Regions from separate parts of the Desulfotomaculum defluvii genome, predicted to be linked through region 1. Evidence: riboswitches for the same ligand, from Rfam matches in the RefSeq annotation. Region 1 holds a riboswitch; the other holds the start of a gene.
What was found. A riboswitch is a leader RNA that binds a small molecule or an ion and turns the genes downstream of it on or off. The one in region 1 is predicted to bind cyclic di-GMP.
Positions count from the first base shown of each region.

Region 1 (5,771 bases):
TTCTCTTAGGGGTGTGGCGATACTTTGCCCTTCTTGAATCCGTGTACCTGTGAGGCGGATGGCCTCCGTTACCTGTCTGCTGCCGGAGGATGGTCCGGCAGATTCTAGGGCCTGCAAAACCGGAATACCACCGCCAAGTAATGTTGCCAGCATACGACAAAAGCGAGCTATAGTGGCCTTTTTAAAGAGTTCTCCAAAGATGGGTAGACGAAATTTGATTTCATCCCAGGTTTTACGACCCAACTCACTGTTTAAATATATTTTTAGACCCAGAATGGTCAATACAAAGCCTATGACATGTAGATACCAGTAGTTCCGCAAGGAATTACTGAATCCCACTACAATCTTAGTAGGTAGGGGTAATTCCATACCCGGAGGAAACATACCCATAAATATTGGCACCACAAAAAACATCATGGCAATAATTACCAGGGCAGCGAAGGTCAGAACTACAGAAGGGTAAAAAGTAGCCGCCTTTAAACTATCCTTTAGCAGCTTATCCTTCTCCAGTTGGATAGATAGTCTGGTTAAGATTTCATTTAAGGAACCACTGAGTTCCCCTGCCTTAACCATCTCAATATACATGGGTGAAAAAATATTTTTATGAGAACCCATAGCTTCTGAAAAACCAGTACCACTTTCTACCTTAGTAGCAATATCACCGGCACAGGCAGCCAGCATTTGATTACTGGTTTGCTCGCTTAGGGTATAAAGACAGCGAGTCAAGGGAATACCGGCCAAAAGCATAGCTGCCAGTTGACGACTGAAAAAGGCCAACTCGCCAATTTTAACCTTACGCTTGCCAAAGGTAATTTTATTAGTGGACTCCTTAATTTCTTCCACTGCTAGGGTGGTGTAGCCCATCTTACTCAATCGGGTTGCCACAGTCCACTGGTCCTCTGCCTCTATTTTTCCTTCTATCATGTTGCCCAAATTATCCATTGCTTCATAGGAATATAAAGGCATTCTACCACCTGCTTTGTTAAATTAGGTTAGGGTAATTTTCTAGCTATTACCGTTTGACTTAGGGGTAGTCCTTTGGTCTTTGCTATTAGCTATTAGCCGTTAGCCATTAGCTCTTAACTAAAAGACCTAAAAGCTAAACGCCTGTATTGGTTCAACGGTGCCAGGCACCTAGATTGTCGTTTTGCACGGGAGTCAGACCCCTTTGGTTAGTTAAAGCTAACAGCTAACAGCTAACAGCTAACAGCAAACAGCTAACAGCTAACAGCTAATGGCTAAAAGCTAAAACCCCCTATTCAAAGCTCGTTCCAGTTCGATTTTGTCAACGCAGCGTTCGAGAGCCATGTTACGGGTGATTTTTCCTGATAAACAAAGGTTAGCCAGGGCCTGATCCATGGTCTGCATACCGCTGTTACGGGATGTCTGCATGACCGTATAAAGTTGATGCTCTTTACCTTCACGAATTAAATTTCTCACAGCGGGATTGGTAAGTAATAGTTCCACTGCGATAGTTCTTCCTTTGCCGTCTGCCTGGGGTATAAGCTGCTGGGCAATGACAGCCTGTAATGAGTCTGCCAACTGCTGTCTGATTTGATTGCGCATACTGTCGGAAAACACATCAACAATACGGTGTACAGCCAGGGTGGCTGTTTGGGTATGCAGGGTTGAAAATACCAGGTGACCAGTTTCCGCAGCAGTAAGTGCTATGGAGATACTTTCGATATCTCTCATCTCCCCCACCAAGATAACATCCGGGTCATGGCGCAGGACATGACGGAGAGCGTTGCCAAAGGAGTGAGTGTCAATACCCACCTCCCGCTGTTTGACAATGGACCTTTTATGACTGTGCAAAAATTCAATGGGATTCTCTATGGTAACAATATTTAAGCTTCTTTGTTCATTTATTAGATCAATAATTGAAGCCAAGGTAGTGGATTTGCCGCTGCCGGTGGGTCCGGTTACCAGCACCAACCCCCGAGGCAAGCGGGAAAACTCCTTCACCGTGGGCGGTAAACCTAGATCAGCCAGTTTGGGAATATCTATGGAAACCACCCGAAAATTGACGGCCAAGGTTCCCCTTTGCCACATAATATTGCCTCGAAAACGGCTAACTCCCGGAATGGAATAGGAAAAATCCAGTTCTAAATTCTTCTCCAGTTGTTCCCGATGGTGGGGCTGTAAAATAGGATAAATGATATTTTCAATATCCTTGGGCATCAGCCTGGGTACATCTTCCATGCGTACAAGTTCACCATATACACGAACTGCCGGAGAGGTGCCCACATTTAAGTGCAAATCTGAACCTTTCATATTTACGGTACGCATTAATATCTCATTGATATCCGGTACTTTTCGGTTTTCCATATTACACAACCACCCTTAATACTTCTTCCAGGGAAGTAATACCTTGTTTGACCTTTAGTAAACCATCCTGCCTTAGAACGACCATACCTTCTTCTAGGGCAGTCTTAGTTATTTCTTTAGCTGAGGCCTTGGCCAGAGCCAAACGTTGGATTTTTTCTGTAACAAATAATAGTTCGTAAATACCTAACCTGCCGCGGAAGCCAGTGTTGCTGCACCTCATACATCCCTTCGGTTTATACAGGGTAACTTCGTCTTCACCTGCTGCAAAGGGAAAGTCAGGAATTTTGGCCAAATCCTTTCTGGTTAACTGGATCTTTTCCTTACAATGGGGGCAGAGTACCCGTGCTAACCTCTGGGCCAAAACACATACTAAGGAGGACGCAGTAAGAAAGGGCTCAATACCCATTTCCGTTAGGCGGCTAATGGCACCAGGTGCGTCATTGGTATGTAAGGTAGCAAAGACCATGTGACCGGTCATGGCTGATTCAATGGCAATTTTAGCGGTTTCTTGGTCCCGGATTTCACCCACCATGATAATATCCGGATCACTTCTCAGGATGGAACGAAGGCCCAAAGCAAAGGTAAGACCTGCCTGGGGATTAACTTGAATTTGATTAACTCCTTCAATACGATATTCAACAGGGTCTTCAATGGTAATAACATTTTTACCGACCCGATCCACCCCAGTTAGGCTGGCATATAGGGTAGTACTTTTTCCACTTCCGGTGGGACCTGTAACTAATATAAAACCATAAGGTAAATTAATAACCTCACGGTATTTTTCAAGAATTTCTTTAGCTATGCCCAGTTCCCCCAGGGTAATCATCCTGGCGGAGCCATCCAACAGGCGCATGGTCAATCTTTCACCATAGGCTGTGGGTAAGGTAGCCACACGAATATCAATGGGTCTCCCTTCGATTTTCAGGGACATCCGTCCATCCTGGGGCAACCTACGATCGGCAATATCCATATTGGCCATAACCTTAATCCGAGATACCAAGGAAGCGTGCATCTTTACCGGCGGTTCCATGATATCATGCAAGACGCCATCAATTCTAAAGCGCACCCTCATACGTTGTTCGTATCTCTCTATGTGAACATCACTGGCCTTGGCGGCCACAGCCTGGGATAAAATCATATTGGCCAACTGGACAGCTGGTTTCTGATCGTCATCTATAGTGGCTGTTATTTCTTCAATCTGCTGTGTTTCTTCTTCAACTTTGTTGAATTCCATAGCTTCTCGGCTATACTTTTCAAAGGCCACTTCCAGTTCACTATCAGGAGAAAATACCGGCATAATTTCAAAACCTGTTAAAGCACGCAAATTATCAACGGCTACAATATCCGTAGGTTTTTGCATCGCCACCAATAGCTTACCTTCACTAAAGCCAATGGGAAATGCTTTATAGCGTTTCATTACTTCAATAGATACGGTGGCAACAGCGGCGGGGTCTATGGTGTGATTTTCAAGCGAAACAAAGGGAACCCCCGCTTGCTTCGCAATAATTCGAGCTATATCGTCCTCCGAACAATACCCCAACTGGACCAAAGTCTTACCCAGAACACCAGCACCTGGGTTTTGTTTTTGATAGTCTAGGGCTTCTTCCAGTTGTTTTTGACTAATAATACCTTCATTAACTAACCAGGTTCCTAAAAAACTACGGGTAAATTTCATAACCTTCCCCCAATATATTAATACAAAAAAAACGAAACCAATCGTAATAAAACTTAGGTTTCGTTTTTTAAGCCTAAGGCAACCCGGCTACCATAGACTTAATGTCTTTAGGCCCGAAGCTTTGCGTCCTTCCCTTTCAGGAAGTATGCCTCAAATATTCTACATATTGGTTAATGATATTCTACTTTTCTTATAAATATCCTGTTGAATTAAATAATCTAAATATAAAAATATCTAAAAATAATTTAAATGCAAAAAATAGGACGACCATAGCCGTCCTATTTTTTAGATTCTTCTAATCTTTCCAGAGCATTTTTCTAACTGCCTGCTCAATTGTTGAGTATCATCGCCGTGGGCGGTACCCCCCACTACCAGTTCTTTGATGGCCATGGTAGGTTGGGCATCGGAAACCGGCGCCCCTTGGCCATCCTTACCACAGGTACCAATAGTAAAGCCCAGATCGGACCCAACCCTTTCCACCATACGTAATACTTCAGGACCATTGCCCGTAAGGGTCGCGCCGCGGACCATTTGGCTAATTTGACCATCCTTAATCAAATAACCCTCAGCTACATCAAAGACAAAATCTCCGGTTGTGGTGTTCACCTGACCACCGCCCATTTTTTTGACCAACAAACCACTTTTATAGTCTTTAATTATTTTTTCTGGATCCTCTTTGCCAGAGGCAATGTAGGTATTGGCCATACGAGGTATTGGCTTGTGCTGGTAGGATTCCCGGCGCCCATGTCCATTGGACTCCCGACCTTCCTTGGTGGCTGTCAAATGGTCATAAAGGTAGTCTGTTAGGATACCATTTTCGATAAGTGTAACCTTACGGGATGGTACCCCTTCATCATCAAAACGGTAGGAACCGTAACGATTGTCTAAGGTGGCGTCATCCACCACCGTTACCAATTCACTGGCCACCTGCTGACCCTTCTTGTTGGTGTAAACCGACAGTTCCCTTTGTTCCAAATCGGCTTCCAGTCCATGACCGCAGGCCTCGTGAACCATGGTGCCACCGGCTTCTCCAGCCATTACCACAGGCATTTTACCAGAGGGGGCAGGTACAGCACTAAGCATATTGACTGCCCGCTGGGCCGCAACCCGGGCAAATTCTTCGGGATTGTGTTGCTCAAACAATTCAAAACCTGCGTGACTGCCGATGGCATCATAGCCTGTTTGGATCACACCGTCTTCCGAAGCCACCACATTGACAATTATCCTGGTACGGATTCTTTCATCTTCCACAAAGGTACCTTCGGTGTTGGCGATGGTTACCCTTTGTACAGTATCACCGTAACCAACGATGACCTGCTTGATTTTTTCTGTATCCACCCTTCTGGCGGCTCTTTCCACCTGTTTTACCAAATCCACTTTAGCAGTGGTGGGAACACTTTCCGGTCGAGTTTTAATTTCAAAGTTAACCAGTGGTTTAATAGAAGTTAAATCTAAATTAAGGTCTTTTTTATTACCCTTGGCAGCATGACTGACAATTTTAGCTGCCTCCAGCAGACCAGCTTTACTCAGGTCATTGGTATAGGCATAGGCTGTGACTTCCCCAGATAACACCCGGATACCAGCTCCGGCATCCAGACCTGAGTTAACCCGTTCAATTTTACCAGCCTCCATACCAATACCAGTTGTTTGTTTCTCTTCGATAAAAATATCAGCAAAGTCGCCGCCATTGGCTAGGGCAACATTTAAGACCTCTTGTAATTCGTTTTTATCAACCAACATTGGGTCCCTCCTAAAATTCCACAGACTA
Region 1 covers NZ_BAAHYV010000008.1:415,403-421,173, reverse strand. Annotated here, with positions in the region: gene ACYQ03_RS17450 (type II secretion system F family protein) at 1-966, opposite strand, end outside; gene ACYQ03_RS17445 (type IV pilus twitching motility protein PilT) at 1,246-2,328, opposite strand; gene ACYQ03_RS17440 (GspE/PulE family protein) at 2,330-4,003, opposite strand; cyclic di-GMP riboswitch class I at 4,078-4,163, opposite strand; gene ACYQ03_RS17435 (TldD/PmbA family protein) at 4,289-5,740, opposite strand.

Region 2 (5,771 bases), on a different contig from region 1:
AAGTTTTACAACCACCAACAAATTATTCTTAGTCTTATACTGCAGTGCTGATTTATTTAACAGTATATTTATTTTGCAAACGCATCACTTTATCAAGCTTTTCATCAACAAGAAGATCTGCTACTGCATAGGGTGGTTTGTTTTCTTTCTTGGAAATTTCAAGAATACAGCCTACTGTATCATAAATTAAGCTTGCATTCTTAAAAGCACGTTCTTTATTGAAACCATAGAATTCATCAGCCACTGCAATAAGTCCACCAGCATTCACTACATAATCCGGCGCAAAAAGAATACCCAGCTCGTGCAATTTATCCCCATGGCGAGGCTCAGCTAACTGATTATTTGCTGCTCCGCAAATAGCTTTACAAGTAAGTTGATTAATTGTTTTGTCGTTAATAATTGCACCTAAGGCATTTGGAGAGAAGATATCGCATTTTACACTAAAGATTTCATCAGGTTTAACGATTGTAACTTCTGGATGAGCTTCCTTTACTGCTATAATATTCTCTTCGAAAATATCTGTAGCAATTACTTTTGCACCTTCGCCCAGTAGATGTTGGGTAAGAACTTTACCAACCTTACCAAGGCCTTGAATAGCAACCGTTAAGTCCTTTAAGGAGTCAGTGCCAAAGGCTGCTTTGGCAGTTGCTTTCATCCCTTTATAGACACCAAAAGCAGTAATAATCCCAGAATTTCCACTACCACCAAACTCTTCTGGCAATCCGTTCACAAATTTAGTTTGTTTATTAGCAGAAACAAAGTCTAACCCGGTGGTTCCAACATCTGTCCCAGTCCAGAAACGCCCCTTCAGAGTTTCCACAAATGTTCCTAAAGCTTGGAAAAGTTCATCGGATTTATCTTTCTTGGCATCGCCAATGATAACAGTTTTACCACCACCACACATTACATTAGAAATAGCGCATTTATACGTCATACCACGGGAAAGACGTAGTACGTCTATGATTGCATCCTGTTCACTTTCATAATTCCACATTCGGCATCCGCCTAAAGCTGGTCCTAAAGTAGTATCATGTATACCAATAATTGCTTTTAGCCCGGTGGTCTTATCATAGTTAAAGATTAACTGTTCGTGGCCATATTTTTCCATTTGTTCAAAAATACTAAACACTTGATCATTTTCATTCTTTGACATCATTTTTGCCTCCTAAAAAATTTAAGCCTTCACTGTAGCTGCGGGTTTACGAATACTTGAATTATCTGATCGCCATATAGCAAAGCCTGTATACCCATAGGTAATTGAGAATAGTGGAACAAGCCAACACATAAAAGCATATGGTGCAAAATCATAAGCACTTACGCCAAGAATACCAAAGATATAAAAAGCATGAACGCTCCAAGGCACAAGGGGACTTGCAATACAACCACCATCTTCTACTGTCCGAGAAAGGACTCTCAAATGTAACCCTCTTTCTCTGAATACTGGGGCATAGGCACGTCCCGGAATGATCATCGTAACAGACTGGCTACCTGTCCCGATAAGCATGATATAACTAGCAAATAAAACTGCGATAATCAGTCGACCAACATTGGTAGCCCATTTTAGACTTGCATCTACAATGGTTTCCAATACCCTAGTTTTTTCTAAAACACCACCAAAGGAAACTGCAGCAATCAATAACATTACTGTGCTAGTAATACTATTGATTCCACCACGACTCAGCAAGGAATCTAATTGCTTTACCCCTGTTTGGCCTACATAACCATTAACTGCAGCATTACAAATGGCATTTATTGATTGTCCTTGAATTACGAATGCAACTATAGCACCAAGGACAACAGAGAGGGTAAGAAGTGGCACCGCAGGGACTCGACGATAAGCCAATACCATCAATACCAGAGGCGGAACCAATGTCCAGAGTGATAGATTGAAGGTGGAACCTAGCGTCTGTAGGATAGTTGCAATCCCACCCCCAAGGTCTCCTCCGCCTGTATGATTCATACCCATGATAGTGTAAATAATAGCTGTTAGAACAGCAGCAGGTAATGTTGTCCACATCATTGAACCAATATGGCTAAACAAATCAACTTCACAAACAGAGGAGGCAATATTTGTTGAACTAGATGCAGGAGACATTTTATCTCCAAAATAAGCTCCAGAAACAATCGCCCCAACAATTAACGGTAATGGGTAACCAAGTGCTTGACCAACACCCATTAAAGCAATACCAACTGTTCCTATGGTCCCAAATGATGTCCCAGTCATGGTAGAAGCAACCACGCACAATAAGAAAGTTGAAACAAGAAAACTAGATGGAGATATAAGTTTAAGACCCCAATAGATGATAGTTGGAATAGTCCCCCCAAGAATCCATACACCTACCAACATACCCACAACTATCAAAATAAAAATAGCAATATTAACCCGATACACAGACTCGAACATACCTTCTTGCAAAGTTTTCCATGAGTAACCAAAGTATTTGCCAAATAAACAAGCGATTACTGTTGCAATAATCAATGCAAGTACAGCAGGTAATTTTGCAATAACTGTGCCCCATAATATAAACATTACAGGGATTACAAATGCCATAGTGGCTTCAGACAAACTTGGTTTTCTTTCACTACCATCTGCCAATATGCTCAACCTCCATCTCAATATATCTACCAAAAATGAACAATAAACTCATAACCAATTATGCTTACGGATATTCAACAGCACCGCAGTGCCTTACGGTGACCTAAATAGCTACCTCTTGCATTATTAGGCACAAAAGTTAAAACTATCCCTCCTAACTGTGGTTTTGTGTAACTTTTCAACAAACACCAGATTCCATGCATGGTTTCCTCTTAGCTATTATGATAAGTAAATTACCTGATTAAGTCTGTTGTCATATTTACAAGTTAATTATTTTTTGAGATAATTTACTTTTTTAGAATACACATTAGCATTTACATTGTCCGATTTGACAAAACATAGTATACTTTTCATGTGCATTAGCTATATCAGAGGGGACATAATAACTATGAATACAAAATTAGAATTATTAGGCTCTCCGTGGATATACACAGACCAGCAAATTCAATGGGATAGTGTCTTGAGCAAAGGAAGAGTTAAGCAAGTTAAAAAAAAAGGTATTATTATAGATGAAGGTAAACTGATTGACTGCCTTTATTATTTAAAAAATGGACGGGTTAAAACCGTTGCAATTAGTCCTTCAGGACATCAGAAAATTGTCTGGTATATTGATTCAGGTTGTATTTTTGGCGAGACACCCTTTTTTAACCAGAAACCATGTGACTATAGTTTTGTTGCCCTTACTGATTGTGAAATCTATGTATTCCCTAAAGAAGTGGTATTACAAGAAATAATTGCGAAACACCCCGATCTTACCATATCTATTATCCAAATGTTATCAAGGAAAGTTCATATTTTATCAACACAAGTAGAAGATTTCACATTCAACAAACCAATCGTACGTGTGGCCAAACTAGTCTACCTGCTGCACCAAGGACATAATCTTACAGATAAAAAAGGTACCCCAATGATTCCCCTTACACAGGAAGACATAGGGGGTGTTTTAGGAATGCACCGGGTTACTGTAAACCAAGCACTAAAACGTTTAAAGGAATTACATGCATTAGAAGATCACACGCGTCATGTTATAGTAAAAGATCTAGATATATTGAAAGGAATATTTAGCAAAATAGACTAAGATAGGTTGTAGCTTCTTAAATGCTTAAAGGTACATGGAGTCAGGGCTGCAAATATTGCATTTTTTTATAAATAATGCAATATTTGCAGCCCTGATTCCGTATTATGAATTGGTAAGACCTATGCTGAAGAAAAAACACCCTGTTTGAGGACTTTGCTGAAGAATAGCTTGGACTGTACAAGGATGCTTTATAATATGGGAATTAATTTCAGTGGAGAACTATAACTGATTATCATATTTTCTTTCTGGTCAGTTGTTCACACATCACACGTAATAGGAACAGACTAAAATTCTAAGATCCTAACTAATAAAATTAACATCTTTTTCGTAAATTGCAAATACTCGTAAAATAATGTATTATTAGCTTATTATTTATCATAATTTGTCAAAAAATATAGAAACGGCAAACTTAACGAAAGTTAGGGACGCAAAGCCTTGGGTCTAAGCCTATTAATAGGTATGATTGCCAGGTTGCCTATACATATGGTGTTTTTACAGTGTAAAGGTAATTGTGTCTTGGTTTGCCCTTCAAATACAAATTTGATGGTTTTTTTTATGATATTACCAACCCCACACATCTCTTTATCCTGATTTTAGATCCAAATCCTGTTCTCAAAAGTTTTTCCATTCAGTTATCTATCGGGGTCAAACCTCCGCATAAAACAACGAACTAATCTTGCTCTAAATATAGATTTAGGTGTTTTGTAAAAATTAAAGGTCATATTCAATTTTTATCATAGCCAGTGACCAGCAGGGATCATGAAAGTTTATTTTGTAATAAAAATCAAAAGATCAGAGCAGAGGTTTCACAAAACCAACACCTATTAAATAAAGAAATAGAAAATGTACAGTCTCTTTCAGCTCAAATTAATGAAGTACTGGCTTTTATTAAACAGATAGCCGATGAAACTAAAATGCTAGGTCTGAATGCAGCAATTGAGGCAGCACGCTCAGGCGAAGCAGGTCGAGGTTTTGAAGTTGTAGCCCAAGAGATTAGAAAACTATCTGATGAATCTAAGCAAACAGTTATAAGAATACGAGATTTAACAACTAACATACAAAAGTCAGTTCATAAAACACTGGAATCTTCCAGCTCTACTTTAAGCACTACCGAACAACAAGCAGCTGCAGTTCAAGAGGTAAATGCAAGCGTTGAAGAAATAATGGCACTATCCGAGCAACTTAGTAAACTATCTAATGATGAATTATAAAAGGATGGTGTTTCAATAATGGCCAGAACTAAAGCTGTAATATTTGAGATTAGTAATATTAAGTACGGAATAGACATAATGTCCTCCCAAGAAATTATTAAGCTTCAAAAAATAACTCCTATTGCTGGCACATCTGGTGTTATTGAAGGGGTTATCAGTTTAAGAGAAAAGGTTATTCCCGTGGTAAGATTAGGACGGTATTTAGGTTTACCAGAAGGTGAATTTACTGAAGACACTAGAATAATTATTTCTGATGTCAGTAATCGTAAGTATGGCTTAATAGTTGATAACGTATGTGAAGTAGAGGATTTCCAGGATGATGAAATACAACAGGTAGAACTAAAGGTTGGAAGTAATCAATATATTAAAGGTATCGTTAAAAAAGGTGAAGAGTTATGGTTAATCTTAGACATTGACAAATTTAGTTTTTAGTTAAATGGTTATTAAACAAAGCCAAGCGGTCGGAAAGATCTCTTGGCTTTTAATTTTGAAGATACCTAGTTAGTACCAAGCACATTAGATTCAACAACTCCCCCTTTGTGTCTTTCAGAAAACTATATTAAGTTCTGATAATATGCTAGTTTGCCTTATTTTAGATAAAATACCTGCCCTGCCAAATATAAACTTATGTTACCCAAAATGATGTTATGTTCACTAATATAATTGTTTAGTCATGATATGGGCTAGTCCCCAATTATTAATTTTGAGTTCTTATAACCTCTTTTAAGTATTGTTCCAACTATGTCTAAAAAATTTAGTCTTGTATTGTAAAGGAGTTGTTTAATACCTGGGGCATCTGTTAGTTGCTTGCCATACAAAAACTTGCTGGAAAAATATTATTTTTATTTTCCCTCTACGGTATAATCAAATTAGTTGAATTACATGC
Region 2 covers NZ_BAAHYV010000006.1:478,563-484,333, reverse strand. Annotated here, with positions in the region: gene ACYQ03_RS05045 (Leu/Phe/Val dehydrogenase) at 53-1,153, opposite strand; gene nhaC (Na+/H+ antiporter NhaC) at 1,175-2,596, opposite strand; gene ACYQ03_RS05035 (Crp/Fnr family transcriptional regulator) at 2,985-3,674, shown strand; cyclic di-GMP riboswitch class I at 4,067-4,153, shown strand; gene ACYQ03_RS05030 (methyl-accepting chemotaxis protein) at 4,418-4,885, shown strand; gene ACYQ03_RS05025 (chemotaxis protein CheW) at 4,904-5,317, shown strand.
Region 2: another riboswitch for cyclic di-GMP. It lies ahead of ACYQ03_RS05030 (methyl-accepting chemotaxis protein); the one in region 1 lies ahead of ACYQ03_RS17440 (GspE/PulE family protein).